Regions from separate parts of the Phyllobacterium sp. MT110 genome, predicted to be linked through region 1. Evidence: predicted binding sites of a transcription regulator. Region 1 holds the regulator's gene; the other holds the start of a gene.
The links. The regulator PhoB, encoded in region 1, activates phosphate uptake and scavenging genes when phosphate is short. The targets are predictions, from matches to a motif close to TGTCATNNANCTGTCAT.
Positions count from the first base shown of each region.

Region 2: a site for PhoB is predicted at 4,201-4,217, ahead of olsB (l-ornithine N(alpha)-acyltransferase). Genes of this name have one in related genera too.

Region 1 is NZ_JBXAFE010000002.1:533,916-541,839, reverse strand. Features, by position in the region: gene AC1Q5O_RS14255 (AAA family ATPase) at 1-710, shown strand, start outside; gene AC1Q5O_RS14250 (vWA domain-containing protein) at 780-1,970, shown strand; gene phoB (phosphate regulon transcriptional regulator PhoB) at 1,971-2,657, opposite strand; gene phoU (phosphate signaling complex protein PhoU) at 2,672-3,397, opposite strand; gene pstB (phosphate ABC transporter ATP-binding protein PstB) at 3,421-4,194, opposite strand; gene pstA (phosphate ABC transporter permease PstA) at 4,261-5,580, opposite strand; gene pstC (phosphate ABC transporter permease subunit PstC) at 5,577-7,043, opposite strand; gene AC1Q5O_RS14220 (substrate-binding domain-containing protein) at 7,133-7,924, opposite strand, start outside.
Region 2 is NZ_JBXAFE010000005.1:110,047-117,970, reverse strand. Features, by position in the region: gene AC1Q5O_RS20315 (integration host factor subunit beta) at 1-199, shown strand, start outside; gene AC1Q5O_RS20310 (LapA family protein) at 269-598, shown strand; gene lhpI (bifunctional Delta(1)-pyrroline-2-carboxylate/Delta(1)-piperideine-2-carboxylate reductase) at 623-1,597, shown strand; gene AC1Q5O_RS20300 (RsmD family RNA methyltransferase) at 1,681-2,787, shown strand; gene AC1Q5O_RS20295 (TrmH family RNA methyltransferase) at 2,784-3,662, shown strand; gene lspA (signal peptidase II) at 3,668-4,171, shown strand; gene olsB (l-ornithine N(alpha)-acyltransferase) at 4,329-5,168, shown strand; gene mutS (DNA mismatch repair protein MutS) at 5,316-7,924, shown strand, end outside.

The DNA of each region.
Region 1 (7,924 bases):
GGCAGATCGCGGCGGCGCTCGATCTGGAACTGGTCGAATGGAACGTCAAATCCACCACCAAGGCGCAGCAGGGCCTTTACGAATATGATGCCGTCAGCCGCCTGCGCGATTCGCAGCTCGGCGATGCCAAGTTCAACGACATCGCCAATTACATCAAGCCCGGCAAGCTGTGGCATGCCTTTACGACCGACAGGAAAGTCGTGCTGCTGATCGACGAGATCGACAAGGCGGATATCGAGTTCCCGAACGATCTCCTGCAGGAGCTCGACCGCAACGAATTTCACGTCTACGAAACCGGCGAAACGATCCGCGCCATACACCGGCCGATCGTCATCATCACCTCCAACAACGAGAAGGAACTGCCCGACGCCTTTCTGCGCCGCTGCTTCTTCCACTATATCCGCTTCCCGGATGTCGAGACGCTGACCCGGATCGTCGAGGTGCATTATCCCGGCATCAAGCAGAACCTCGTGCGCGCCGCCCTCACCCAGTTCTACGAGATCCGCGATGTGCCCGGCCTGAAGAAGAAGCCGTCGACCTCCGAAGCGCTGGACTGGATCCGGCTGCTGGTTGCCGACGACATCGCCCCGGAAGATTTGCGCGCCGACCCGAAGAACGCCTTGCCGAAACTGCACGGCGCCCTGCTGAAGAACGAGCAGGACGTGCATCTGTTCGAGCGGCTGGCCTTCATGGCGAGGAGGCAGGGATAAATGGCGCTCATGTTTCACCCCATCGAGAGAACCGGCATCGTTCATCGCATTCAATAAAGGGATCCCACAATGTTCCTCCCCTTCTTCCTTGAGCTCAAGGCGGCCAAGATTCCCGTATCGCTGCGGGAATATCTGACGCTGCTTGAGGGGCTGGATGCGGGGCTGGTGACCTATGATGTCGAAGGGTTCTACTATCTCGCCCGTTCCGCCCTGGTGAAGGACGAGCGCCATCTCGACCGCTTCGATCAGGTCTTCGGCCACGTGTTCAAGGGGCTGGAGCTGCTCGGCGGCGAGAGCGGTGTCGACATTGCCAATCTGCCCGAGGAATGGTTGCGCCGGCTCGCCGAAAAGCACCTCACCGAAGAAGAGAAGAAGCTGATCGAGGCGCTGGGCGGTTTCGACAAGCTGATGGAAACCCTGCGCCAGCGGCTTGAGGAGCAGAAGGGCCGGCATCAGGGCGGCTCGAAGTGGATCGGCACGGCCGGAACCTCACCCTTCGGTGCCTATGGCTACAATCCCGAAGGCGTGCGCATCGGCCAGGACGAGAGCCGCAACCGCCGGGCGGTCAAGGTCTGGGACAAGCGTGAATTCAGGAATTTTGACGACAGCGTCGAGCTGGGCACCCGCAACATCAAGGTTGCCCTCAAACGGCTGCGGCGCTGGGTGCGCGAAGGCGCCGATGACGAGCTCGACCTGTCGGGCACCATCAGGTCAACCGCCGAACACGGCTATCTCGACGTGCAGACGCGGCCCGAACGGCGCAATCATGTCAAGCTGCTGATGTTCTTCGATGTGGGCGGCTCCATGGACGAGCATATCCGGATCGCCGAGGAACTGTTCTCCGCCGTCCGCTCGGAATTCAAGCACATGGAATATTTCTACTTCCACAATTGCCTTTACGAGGGTGTGTGGAAGGACAACCGCCGCCGCCATGCGGAACGCATACCGACACTCGATCTCATCCACAAATACGGACCGGACTACAAGGTCATCTTCGTCGGGGATGCCGCCATGGCGCCCTACGAGGTTTCCCATGCGGGCGGCTCGGTCGAACACTGGAACCAGGAGGCGGGCGCGGTCTGGCTCGGCCGGGTGCTCGACCACTGGAAGAACGCCGCCTGGCTCAATCCGTCAAAGGAACAATACTGGGACTACACCGCCTCGACGGCGATGATCCGCAAGATTTTCGCGCATCGCATGTATCCCATGACCCTGGCGGGCATCGAGGGGGCGACGCGCGAACTCTCGCGCAGGCACTGACTACCCGAACGAGTACCCCGCACCGCGCACGGTGCGGATCGGATCGATCGAGCGGCCGATATTGATGGCCTTGCGCAGCCGCCCGACATGCACGTCGACGGTACGGTCGTCCACATAGATGTCGGCGCCCCAGACATTGTCCAGCAGCTGGCCGCGCGAGAACACCCGGCCGGGGGACTGCATCAGGAATTCCAGCAGGCGGAATTCGGTCGGCCCGAGCTTCAACTCGCGCTCCTTGCGGAACACGCGGTGCTGTTCGCGGTCGAGCTTCAGATCGCCGAAGCTGAGCACATGCGACAGCAGGCTCGGATTGACCCGGCGCAGCATGGCCTTGATGCGGGCGAGCAGTTCCGGGGTGGAGAACGGCTTGACCATGTAGTCATCGGCGCCGGTGGCAAGGCCGCGCACCCGCTCGCTCTCTTCGCCGCGCGCCGTCAGCATGATGATCGGCAGAATTTCCGTCTCGCGCCGCGCCCGCAGGCGGCGGCAGAGTTCGATGCCGGAAAGGCCCGGCAGCATCCAGTCGAGAATGAGCAGATCCGGCACTTTTTCACGCAGCGCAATTTCCGCCTCGTCACCGCGTGCGATTGTCTCGACGACATAGCCTTCGGCTTCAAGATTGTACCGGAGAAGGACGCTGAGCGCTTCCTCGTCTTCGACAACAGTGATTTTGGGAGCGATCGCCATTGCTGGAATCCTAATTAAGGCTGTCTGGCTTCATCGACGATGATGCTGTGGGTCTGGTCTTCCTTGGGCCGTTCGGCCGGAAGCTGGGCACCCGTCACGATGTAGTAGACCGTTTCAGCAATGTTCGTCGCATGGTCTCCGATGCGCTCGATATTCTTGGCGCAGAAGAGAAGGTGCGTGCAGGCGGAGATGTTGCGCGGGTCTTCCATCATGTAGGTCAGAAGTTCGCGGAACAGCGATGTGTACAGCGCATCGATTTCGTCATCGCGCTCGCGCACGATGTTGACCTGCTGCACCGAGCGTGTCGCATAGGCGTCGAGCACGTCCTTGAGCTGCGTCAGGGCGAGTTCCGCGATGGTCTGCAGGCCGCGATAGACGGACAGCGTCTGACGCGTATCGGTGACGGCGACAACGCGCTTGGCGATGTTCTTGCCGAGATCGCCGACCCGTTCAAGGTCGGAGGAAATGCGGATGGCGCCGATGATTTCACGCAGATCGATCGCCATGGGCTGGCGCTTGCCGATGATGGTGATGGCCTTCTCGTCGATCTCGCGCTGTCCGGCATCGAGGATGAGATCGTCCGAAATGACGCGCTGGGCCAGCGCGTTGTCGGAGTTCACCATGGCGGTGACGGCCTGTTCGACCATGCGTTCGGCATGGCCGCCCATTTCGGCGATCTTGTGCGTCAGGAACTTCAGTTCGTCGTCATAGGAACGGACGGTATGCTGCGACTCGGTCATATTCTTATCCCTGTTTCCCGTGATTAGCCGAAGCGTCCGGTGATGTAGTCCTGCGTGCGCTTTTCCGTCGGATTGGTGAACATCATTTCCGTATCGCCCACCTCGACGAGGTTTCCGAGATGGAACATGGCGGTGCGCTGCGAAACGCGGGCCGCCTGCTGCATCGAATGGGTGACGATGACGATGGTGTAGTTCTGGCGCAGTTCGTCGATCAGTTCCTCGACCTTTGCCGTGGCAATCGGATCGAGCGCCGAGCAGGGTTCGTCCATCAGGATGACTTCCGGGCTGACGGCAATGGCGCGGGCGATGCACAGGCGCTGCTGCTGGCCGCCGGAAAGGCCGGTACCGGCTTCATGCAGGCGGTCCTTCACTTCGTCGAACAGGCTGGCGCGGCGCAGGCTCTTCTCGACGATTTCCTCCAGCTCGTGCCGGTTCTTGGCAAGACCATGGATGCGCGGGCCATAGGCCACATTCTCGAAAATGGACTTCGGGAACGGATTGGGTTTCTGGAAAACCATGCCGACGCGGGCGCGCAGCTCGACCACGTCGATCTTCGGATTGTAGATATCCTCGTCATCGAGCGTGATCTTGCCGCCGATCTTGCAGCCTTCGATCGTGTCGTTCATGCGGTTGAGCGAGCGCAGGAAGGTCGACTTGCCGCAACCGGACGGGCCGATCAGCGCCGTCACCATCTTTTCCGGCACATCGAGGCTGACACCGAACAGGGCCTGCTTTTCACCGTAGTGAACGGTGACATCCTTGCCCTGCATTTTGATCGTATTGACCTGTGCACTCATTTTGTCGTTTACCGCTTTTTCGAGAGATCGTTCTGTCATGAGATTCATTGTTCGCTCCCGTTTTACCTACCAGCGCCGTTCGAAGCGGCGGCGCAGAATGATGGCTCCGATGTTCATGACTGCAAGAAACAGAAGCAGCACGATGATAGCGCCCGATGTGCGCTCGACAAAGGCCCGCTCCGCTTCATTCGCCCACATGTAGATCTGCACCGGCAGCGCCGTGGACGGATCAAGCGGCGTGACCGGATAATTGGCGACGAAGGCCACCATGCCGATCAGCAGCAGCGGTGCGGTCTCGCCCAGCGCATGGGCAAGGCCGATGATCGTGCCGGTCAGGATGCCGGGGGCGGCCAGCGGCAGCACATGGTGAAACACCATCTGTGTCTTCGAGGCACCGATGCCCAGCGCCGCCGAGCGGATGGACGGCGGCACGGCGCGCAGGGCCGCACGGGTGGCGATGATGATCGTCGGCAGCGTCATCAGCGTCAGCACCAGGCCGCCGACCAGCGATGCGGAGCGCGGCAGGCCGAAGAAATTGATGAACACGGCCAGCCCGAGCAGACCGAAGACGATCGACGGCACCGCAGCCAGATTGTTGATGTTGACCTCGATGATATCGGTCAGGCGGCTCTTCTTGGCATATTCTTCCAGATAGATCGATGCGGCCACGCCGATGGGCAGGGAAAGGCAGAGGACAATCAGCATCATGTAGAGCGAGCCGATGAGCGCGACACCGAGACCCGACGTTTCCGGACGGCTCGATGCGCCGAAGGTGAACAGGCCGCTGTTGAAGCGCTGCGCCATGGCGCCTTCCTTGGCCAGCGTGTTCATCCAGGCAACCTGGCGGTCCGATACCTTGCGGTTCGCCTGATCGACACTCAGGTCGATCTGGCCCTTGAAAGCCGAGTCGATGTCGCCGCCGGTCAGCACCCAGAGGTTCTGCGTCGTGCCGATCAGTGCCGGATTTCCTGAAACCAGTTCCCGCAGCTGGCTGCGCGAGCCGTCGGAGACGAGCTTGCTCAGTTCGCGGATCGCCGGCTTGTCGTCAAGGCTGACGCCCAGCTTTTCGGCAAGGGCATTGCGCACCAGGATCGGATAGTTCGCGGTCAGCAGAACGGTCGGGTCGGTCGCACGCTTGTTCGTGGGGTCGATCACCTTCTCGTCGAGCTTGACCGAGAGGCTGACCTCCGTCTGCCAGAACGCCGTGTAGCCGTTGGAGATCACCGAGTAGAGCAGTGCAACCAGGAAGAACAGGCCGATGGCAATCGCCGTGATGCCGTAAATCTTGAACCGGCGCTCGGCGGCATAGCGGCGCTTCAGACCGATGTCGCGCCGGACGACCTTTGCCGGAGCAACTGCAGCAGGATTGAGTGTTGTGTCGGTCATTCGTACTGCTCCCGGTACTTACGCACGATGTAAAGCGCGAAAATGTTCATCGCCAGCGTGATGAAGAAAAGGGTGAGGCCAAGGGCGAATGCCACCAGCGTCTGCGGTGAATTGAATTCGAGATCGCCTGTCAGCTGGTTGACGATCTTGACGGTGATGGTCGTCATGGCGTCGAACGGATTGATGTTCAGATTCGCCGCAACACCGGCCGCCAGAACCACGATCATGGTTTCGCCGATGGCACGCGATGCGGTGAGCAGCAGTGCGCCGACGATGCCGGGCAGCGCGGCAGGCAGCACGACGCGGCGGATCGTCTCCGAACGCGTCGATCCAAGCCCGAGCGAGCCGTCACGCAGCGACCCCGGAACGGCGGTAATGATGTCGTCCGACAGGGAGGAAACGAAAGGGATCAGCATCACGCCCATCACGATACCGGCGGTCAGCACGCTCTGCGCCATGATGAAGGGATAGCCGCCCGATATGGCCGCACTGATATCGCGCAGGAACGGTCCGACGGTGACAAGGGCAAAGAAGCCGTAGACGATCGTCGGGATGCCCGCCAGCACTTCAAGCAGCGGCTTGACCACCGAGCGCACGCTCCGGCTGGCATATTCGGCCATGTAGATGGCGGCGAACAAGCCGACCGGCACGGCAAACAGCATGGCGACAAGCGCGATATAGAGCGTGCCGGCAAGCAGCGGAATGAGACCGAACTGACCCTGCGCCCCATTGCCGCCGGCTGCGGAGAAGCGCGGATCCCACACGGTGCCGAAGAAGAAGCTCGACGGGGTTACGGACTGGAAGAAGGTGATGGTCTGGAACAGCATCGACAGAACAATGCCGACCGTCGTCAGGATGGCGATGGTCGAGGCTGCGAGCAGTCCCCAGAGGATGATCCGCTCGACATTGTTGCGGGCCCGCGTGCGGACGTTGACGCCGGACAGACCGAAGATCGCACCGGCAACGGCAAGGACAATGGCGACCACGGCACCGATATTATGCGCGCGCGCCGTGCTCTTGTTCCATTGCACGGCAACGGGGATCATGAAGTCCTGACCTTCCGTCGCCAGGGCCACGCCCTTGCTCGACAGCAGCGGCCGCAATTCGGAGAAAGTGGTTGGAAGGTTCGCCCGTTCCTGGTCCGTCAGCTTGTCGAGACCCCGCGCGATGCCGCCGACCATGCCAAGCTCGAGGCTCTGGCTGGCAATGACGCTTTCGCTGTTGTGCACCGGCAGGCTGTTGATGGCCTGGCGCTCGATATAGAAGCTCGACCCGATGGCCCAGACCAGGATGAAGATAATTGCTGGCAATACGGAAACCAGAAAAACCCACCAGCCGTGATAATGCGGCAGGGAATGGGCTTTGACACTTCTGTCATCTTTGCTGATGGCACGCTGGCGTCCAAGAAAGAACCCGACAAGACCAATCGCAACGACAATCACTAAAACCAACAAGGTGGACATCAACGCTTCCCCGATCTGTCCTGCAACGAGAGCTTAGGCCCCGAGAAATATCCGGCGCGGACAGGGTTCTGTCCGCGCCGGTTATCGGCTTACTTGCCAGCCATGGTCTTGCCGGCGGTGAATGCCGTGCGCTGAGCTTCACGCTCTGCGTCCGGTGCAGCAACCAGACCGTATTCTACCAGCGGGCTTTCCGGACCGACCATCTGGTCAGCAAGGAAGAAGTCCACATATTCCTTCAGGCCGGGGATGACGCCGAGATGCGCCTTCTTGACGTAGAAGAACAGCGGGCGCGATACCGGATACTTGCCGGTGGCAATGGTTTCCGTGCTTGGCTTGATGCCGTTGACGGTTGCAACCTTCAGCTTGTCCGCATTGTTTTCGTAGAAGGCCAGACCGAAGACGCCAACGCCGGTCTTGTTGGCATCGATGCGAGCCAGTGTTTCCGGATAATCGCCATCGATGTCGATGGCCTTGCCATCCTTGCGGACAGCGATACAGGCGGCGGCAGCGGCCTTTTCGTCAAGACCGGCAGCCTTGATCGCATCGGCTGCACCGGTGGCCTTGCAACCGCCAGTCATCAGCTTCTCTTCGAAAACTTCACGTGTGCCGTGCTTTTCGCCAGGAATGTAGGCGGCGATGTCCCAATCGGGCAGCTTCGGGTTAACCTGGTTCCACTTGGTGTTCGGATTGGCAACCAGCTTGCCGTCGACAACGACCTGCGCAGCAAGAGCGGTATAGACGTCCTTTGGCTCCAGCGCCCAGTCTGGGCCCTTGATGTCGGTCGCGAACACGATGCCGTCATAACCGATGCGGATTTCTTCAACGTCCTTGACGCCGGCGTCAACGCAGGACTTCAACTCGGTGTCCTTGATCGGACGCGA
Region 2 (7,924 bases), on a different contig from region 1:
CATTTTCGACGAGATCACCGACGCTCTTGCGGAAGGGAATCGGGTCGAGCTTCGTGGCTTCGGTGCATTCTCGGTGAAAAACCGCCCCGCCCGCAGCGGTCGCAATCCCCGCACCGGCGACAGCGTCGAGGTCGAGGAAAAGTGGGTGCCATTCTTCAAGACCGGCAAAGAGCTGCGCGACCGGCTGAACGCCGACTGAATGCAGCAACAAGCTGGGGCAGCTTCATAGCCTGATGATACGTGAAGTGCTGTTACCCTGGAGAGAGATATGATCAATCGCGTCGTTGTCGTCCTCATTCTCGTGCCGCTGGCAGTGATCCTGATTGCACTGTCGGTGGCCAATCGCGGGCTGGTGACCTTTACGATCGATCCGTTCAATCCGGGCAATCCCGGCCTGTCCTATGCCGCACCCCTCTTCGTCTGGCTGTTTCTCGCTCTCTTCGTCGGGCTGATCCTTGGCAGTTTCGCCACCTGGATCAACCAGGGCCGGCACCGCAAACTGGCGCGCCAGCGCAAGCAGGAGACCGAACTCCTGCGCATGGAAGCGCGGAAATCGGCGGCCACGCAGTCCACGCCCAACCTTCCCTCTCTGCACTAAGCAGCATATTTTCAAGGATTTGCAATGAAACTGGTCTCTCCGGCTGACGTCGACGGGCTGTTGAACTGGCCGGACATGATCAACGCCATTGAAACGGCGTTCCGTCAGGGCGTTATCCAGCCCGTGCGCCACCATCACACGGTTGATCGCCCCGATGGCGCCGCATCGACGCTTCTGCTGATGCCGGCCTGGTCGGACTTCGATGCGCTCGGCGATTCGTCGAAGGGCTATATGGGCGTCAAGATCGTCACGGTATCGCCTGACAATGGGGCCATTGCCAAACCGGCCGTCATGGGCGTCTATCTGCTGCTCGACGGCAAGACCGGGGAACCCAAGGCCCTGATCGATGGCCAGCGTTTGACCATATGGCGCACCGCAGGCGCTTCCGCCCTTGCCGCCCGCTATCTCGCCCGCGAAGATGCATCCAAACTGGTTATCCTTGGCGCCGGCGCGCTCTCGGGCTTTCTTGCCCGCGCGCACAGCTCTGTCAGACCGATCCGCGAGATTTCCATCTGGAACCGCAGCATCGACAATGCGCGCAAAGTGGCGGCGGATCTCGTCGCTGACGGGTTCAACGCCAAGGCGGTCACCGACAAGGATGCGGCCATCGCCGATGCCGATATTATCGCCGCTGGCACGCTGTCGACCGAACCGCTCATTCTCGGCAGGCATCTGAAGAAGGGCGCGCATGTCGATCTTATCGGAGCCTTTACCCCCGCCATGCGGGAAAGCGACGATGAGTGCGTCAAGCGCGCGCGGGTGTTTGTCGACACGAGGGAAGGCGCGCTGAAGGAAGGCGGCGACCTCGTCCAGCCGATCAAGGCGGGCGTCATCGGCGACAGCCATGTGATCGGCGATCTGTTCGATCTCACCCGCGGAACGGTGAAAGGGCGTCAGTCGCCCGATGAAATCACCCTGTTCAAGTCGGTCGGCGCTGCGCTGGAAGACCTTGCCGCCGGTATTCTGGTCTATGAAAAGGCGATTGCAGCCTCTGCCTGAGTGTTTTTGCTTTCGCCTTTCCTCATCTTGGCATAGGAAACCACCATTGAACGATGGCCAAGGGCATATGAGGGCATAACGGTTTGAAATCGTCTGGCGGAAAAATCAGGAAGGCCAAGGGCACCGGCCCGAAAGGCGCGGGACCGAAAGCTGCGCCGCACAGGCAGCAGGCGACAAAACCCCGCCCGCAATTTGCCAAAACCTCTGCCCCGGCGGACAATGATGCGCGCGTCAAGGCAGCGCCCCGTTCCGAACCGCTGCCCAAGCGGGTCCTGACCCGCCATACCGGTCCGCGCCCGACAGAAAAGACCGGCCTGATCCTCGAAACGCTGCCCTCCGATGATTACGCCCTGCTCGACAGCGGCAACGGCCTCAAGCTCGAACAATATGGTCCCTACCGGATCATCCGCCCCGAAGGCCAGGCCATCTGGCTCCCGGCCTGGAACAAGGCCGAGTGGGACAAGGCTGACGCGATCTTTACCGGCAATACGGATGAGGAAGGCGTCGGACGCTGGCATTTCCCCAAGGTGCCGCTCGGCGAAACCTGGCCGCTTGCCTATGAGGGCATTCCCTTCTTCGGCCGCTTCACCTCCTTCCGGCATGTGGGCGTGTTTCCCGAACAGGGAACGCACTGGTCGCATATGGACAGCCTCATTCGCGGTGCAAAGCGCCCGGTGAAGGTGCTCAATCTTTTCGGCTATACCGGCGTCGCCTCGCTCGTTGCCGCCCGTGCGGGCGCGGAGGTGACCCATGTCGATGCGTCCAAGAAGGCAATCGTCTGGGCCCGCGAAAACCAGGAAATGGCCGGACTTTCCGGCAAGCCCATCCGCTGGATTTGCGAGGATGCTATGAAGTTCGTCGCCCGCGAAGAGCGGCGCGGCAGCGGTTATGACATCATCCTGCTCGATCCGCCCGCCTATGGCCGCGGCCCGAACGGCGAGGTCTGGCAGCTCTTCGACAATCTGCCCGATATGGTCGATTTATGCCGGTCGATCCTGACGCCCAATCCGCTCGGTGTGGTGTTGACCGCCTATTCCATCCGCGCATCGTTCTTTGCCATTCACGAGCTGATGCGCGATGCCTTTACCGGTCTTGGCGGCGAAGTGCAGTCCGGCGAACTGATCCTGCGCGAACGGTCTTCCGGGCGCGCCCTTTCCACGTCCCTGTTCAGCCGCTGGGGTGCCAAATGACCAGACATGACGACCGCCAGCACGGCAGCTCCATCGCGCGGCCCGGCAAGGTCAAGGAAGTCACCAGCCTGACCAACCCGATCGTCAAGGATCTGCGATCCTTGGCGCTGAAGAAGTTCCGCGACCAGCAGGGTGTGTTTCTGGCCGAAGGCCTGAAACTCGTCATCGACGCGCTCGATCTCGGCTGGACCATCAAGACGCTTGTCTATTCCAAGGCCGGCAAGGGCAATTCCCTTGTCGAGCAGGTCGCAGCCCGCACGATTGCCAAGGGCGGTGACGTGCTCGAGGTCAACGAGAAGGTGATTTCCGCCATCACCCGGCGCGACAATCCGCAAATGGTCGTCGGCGTGTTCGAGCAGCAGCTGCAGCCCCTGTCAGCCACCCGACCGCAGGGCAACGATGTTTACGTCGCGCTCGACCGGGTGCGCGATCCGGGCAATCTCGGCACCATCATCCGGACAGCCGATGCGGCAGGCGCCAAGGGTATCATCCTGATCGGCGACACCACGGATCCGTTTTCGCTCGAAACCGTGCGCGCTACAATGGGTTCGGTCTTTGCCGTCCCGCTGATACGCACGAACGAAACGGAATTCCTTTCCTGGCGAAAGGGATTTTCGGGACTGATCGTCGGCACGCACCTCAAGGGCGCCGTCGACTACCGGACGATTCCCTACAAGGGCAAGCCGGTCATTCTGCTGATGGGCAATGAGCAGCAGGGCCTCCCCGACACGCTGGCCTCAACCTGTGACAAGCTGGCCCGCATTCCCCAGGAAGGCCGGGCGGATTCGCTCAATCTCGCCATTGCCACCGGCGTCATGCTGTTCGAGATCCGCCGCGAGGCGTTGACACTCGATGGCGGCAAACAGGATAAATAACCCCCATGAAAAGCAAATCCTTCTTCGGCCTGCTGGCGATTGTGGTGCTTGCCGTGGCGAGCGACCAGATCGTCAAATATCTCGTCGAGACCGGCATGGACTATCAGCAGCAGATCGATCTGCTGCCATTTCTGGCGCTTTTTCGTGTTCACAATAATGGCATTGCATTTTCGATGCTCAGCGGCATGCACGACCTTGCCCTGATCGGCTTGACCGTCGTCGTCATCGCCTTTGTCAGCTATCTCTGGTGGAGCACCGTACCGGCACGCTGGATCTCGCGCATCGGCTTTGCGCTGATCATCGGTGGTGCCATCGGCAATCTGATCGACCGCAGCCTGCTTGGCTATGTCGTTGATTATATTCTTTTCCATCTGCCGTCATGGTCATTTGCCGTCTTCAATCTGGCCGATGCCTACATTTCCGTCGGCGCCGCACTGGTCGTGCTTGAAGAAATTTTTGTCTGGCTGCGCGAGCGCAAGACACCAAAGGGGCAAGCTGGGGGAAACTGAGGAAAACCCAGCATCTGCGGTGTCTCCCGCGTCATGTGCCCGTCATCCAATTGTTGTATTCAAGCATCTAGTGATTGCCGATCAACCATGATGAGAGCGAATCGTTATGAGCTTCGCCTTGCTTGAACCTGCGTCTATCTTTAAAGATCAGCACACGATGTCGCAGGTTGATTCAACACCCTCGCCGTTTACGGCGCCACACCTTGTCGCGGTGCTTGGACGCATTGGGACGATGGAAGTTTGCCTTGCGCAAACCGAAGCCGAAATCGTCTCTGCCCAGCAGCTGCGTTTCAAGGTATTTTTCGATGAACTCGGCGCCAAGGGCTCGGCGACCCTGGAACAACGCGACGCAGACCGTTTCGATCCCGTATGCGATCACCTCCTGGTTTATGATACCTCGATCATTGGCCCCAAGCACAAGCAGATCGTCGGCACCTACCGGCTGATGCGCTCGGAAGTTGCCCACAAAACAGGCGGTTTTTACTCGGCTAGCGAATATACGATCGACAGTCTGGTCGCTGCCAAGCCGCAGATGCATTTCCTTGAGCTCGGCCGGTCCTGTGTTTTGCCGGAATACCGCTCAAAGCGCACGGTCGAACTGCTGTGGCAGGGCATCTGGAGCTATTGCCGGTATCACTCCATCGACGTGATGTTCGGCTGCGCATCCTTCCAGGGAACGGTGCCGGCGGCGCATGCTCTGCCGCTGTCGTTCCTGCATCACAACTGCCGCGCAACGCCGGACTGGGATGTCCAGGCCCTGCCGTCGCTGTATCAGCCGATGGACCTCGTTCCCAGCGAAGCGGTCAATCCGAAGGTTGCCCTGTTCGCCATGCCGCCATTGATCAAGGGCTATCTGCGCCTTGGTGCCATGATCGGTGACGGTGCGGTGGTGGATCATGATTTCGGCACGACCGATGTACTGATCATTCTGCCGGTCAGCCGCATTTCCACCCGCTACGTCAGCCATTACATCTCGAACGCCAAGCGTTTCGACTGAAATTCCACTTTCGCCTCCTGCAGGACGAACATCATCTGTGGAGAAAACCGCCGATGATGCGCCTGCACGGTGTGTAAAGTTCCCGATAGCGCATAGATTGGTCTTCTGATCGGAATCGGTCAAAATCAGGAGAACGTCTTGGCCGACATGCCATTCACTGCGGAAACACCATCCTATGAGGCTGACAGCTCGGCGCGCCCAACGCCGATGATGGAGCAGTATATCGAGATCAAAGCGACCAATCCGGACAGCCTGCTGTTTTACCGGATGGGCGATTTCTACGAGCTGTTCTTCGACGATGCCATAGCCGCGTCCCGCGCGCTCGGGATCACGCTGACCAAGCGCGGCAAGCATCTGGGCGAGGATATCCCGATGTGCGGCGTACCGGTGCATGCGGCGGACGACTATCTGCAGAAGCTCATCATGCGCGGCTTCCGGGTTGCGGTGTGCGAACAGGTGGAAGACCCGGCTGAAGCGCGCAAGCGCGGATCGAAATCCGTGGTGAAGCGCGATGTCGTGCGGCTGGTCACCCCCGGCACGCTCACAGAGGAAAAGCTGCTCGATCCCTCCGAAGCCAACTATCTCATGACGCTGGGCCGGGTGAAAGGCGCAGCGCAGGGCCAGTTTGCCCTCGCCTGGATCGATATTTCCACCGGCACGTTCCGGGTCAGCGAAACCGATCCGTCGCGGCTGCTTGCCGATATTCTGCGCGTCGATCCGCGCGAACTGATCGTTGCCGATCCGGTGTTTCACGATCCGGACCTGCGCCCGACATTCGATGTCGTCGGGCGCTCGGTCAGCCCGCAGCCGCCAAGCCTTTTCGACAGCGCCACGGCGGAAAACCGCATACAGCGCTATTTCGACGTGGCCACGCTCGACGGCTTCGGACATTTTTCGCGCGCCGAACTGTCAGCCATATCGGGCGCCATCGCCTATGTGGAAAAGACGCAGATTTCGGAACGACCGCCGCTGATGCGGCCGGAGCGGGAATCGGAAGGCTCCACGCTTTTCATCGACCCGGCCACCCGAGCCAATCTGGAAATGCTGCGCACCTTGTCGGGCAATCGCGACGGCAGCCTGCTCAAATCCATTGACCGCACGGTTACCGGCGGCGGCGCCCGGCTGTTGGCCGAGCGACTGACCTCGCCGCTGACAAATTCCGCCGCCATTGCGGAGCGGCTCGATTCCGTCTCCTGCTTTCTCGCCGGACAATCCCTCGCCGATCTGACCCGCGAAGCTTTGAAGGGCGTACCGGACATGCCCCGCGCCCTGTCGCGCCTTGCCGTCGGGCGCGGCGGTCCGCGCGATCTTGGCGCACTCGCGCGCGGACTCGAGGCTGCCGCCCAAATCGCTTCTTTCCTGGGCAGGGAAGTGCTTCTCGCTGAACTCTCCGCCGTTCGGGATTGCCTTGGCGGCCTGCCCCACGACTATGCCGCTCACCTTGACCGGGCGCTGGACGACGAACTGCCTCTGCTGAAGCGCGACGGCGGTTTCGTCCGACCTGGATACAATGCGGAACTTGATGAGATGCGCGCCTTGCGCGACCACTCCCGCCGCATCATTGCCGGTCTCCAGGCCGATTACATGGATCTGACCGGCATCCGCTCGCTCAAGATCAAGCACAACAATGTGCTCGGCTATTTCATCGAGGTCACGGCGAACAATGCATCCGTGATGACCGACACGGACGAGGCCAAGGGCAAATTCATCCATCGTCAGACCATCGCCAATGCGATGCGGTTCACGACAACGGAGCTCGCCGAACTCGAAACCAAAATCGCCAATGCCGCCGAACGGGCTTTGTCGATTGAACTGGGCATTTTCGACGTGCTGACCGGGGAAACGGTTGCCAATGCCGACGCAATCCGCGCCGGCGCTGCAGCGCTGGCAACCCTCGACGTCTCGGCATCGCTCGCTGCCCTTGCCGAAGAGCAGGGCTATTGCCGCCCGCTGGTCGATGACACCCTCGCTTTCGAGATCGTCGCCGGGCGTCACCCCGTCGTGGAACAGTCCCTGCGCCGGCAGGCGGCCAATCCGTTCGTGGCCAATGACTGCAATCTCTCGCCCGAGGGTGCGGCCAAAGGCGCGATCTGGCTTCTGACCGGACCGAACATGGGCGGTAAATCGACATTCCTGCGCCAGAACGCGTTGATTGCTATTCTTGCGCAGATGGGATCGTTCGTCCCGGCCGGTTCGGCGCATATCGGCATTGTCGACCGGCTGTTCTCGCGCGTCGGCGCATCGGACGATCTGGCGCGCGGCCGGTCGACCTTCATGGTGGAGATGGTGGAAACAGCCGCCATCCTCAATCAGGCCAGCGACCATTCCCTGGTCATTCTCGACGAAATCGGCCGCGGCACCGCGACCTTCGACGGCCTGTCGATCGCCTGGGCGGCAGTGGAATATCTGCACGAGAAGAACCAGTGCCGGGCGATTTTCGCCACGCATTTCCATGAAATGACCTCGCTGTCGGAAAAGCTGACGCGCCTGAGCAATGTCACCATGCGGGTGAAGGAGTGGGACGGCGACGTCGTCTTCCTGCATGAGGTGGCCAAGGGCGCCGCAGACCGCTCCTATGGCGTGCAGGTGGCGCGGCTGGCCGGATTGCCGGAAGCCGTGGTCAACCGCGCCCGCGACGTTCTGCATCAGCTGGAAGCCGGTGAAACCTCGGGTAAGGCTGACAAGCTGATCGATGACCTGCCGCTGTTCTCGGTCGAGGTCAAACGCGAGGTGAAAGCACCCGTGAAAGGCAAGGA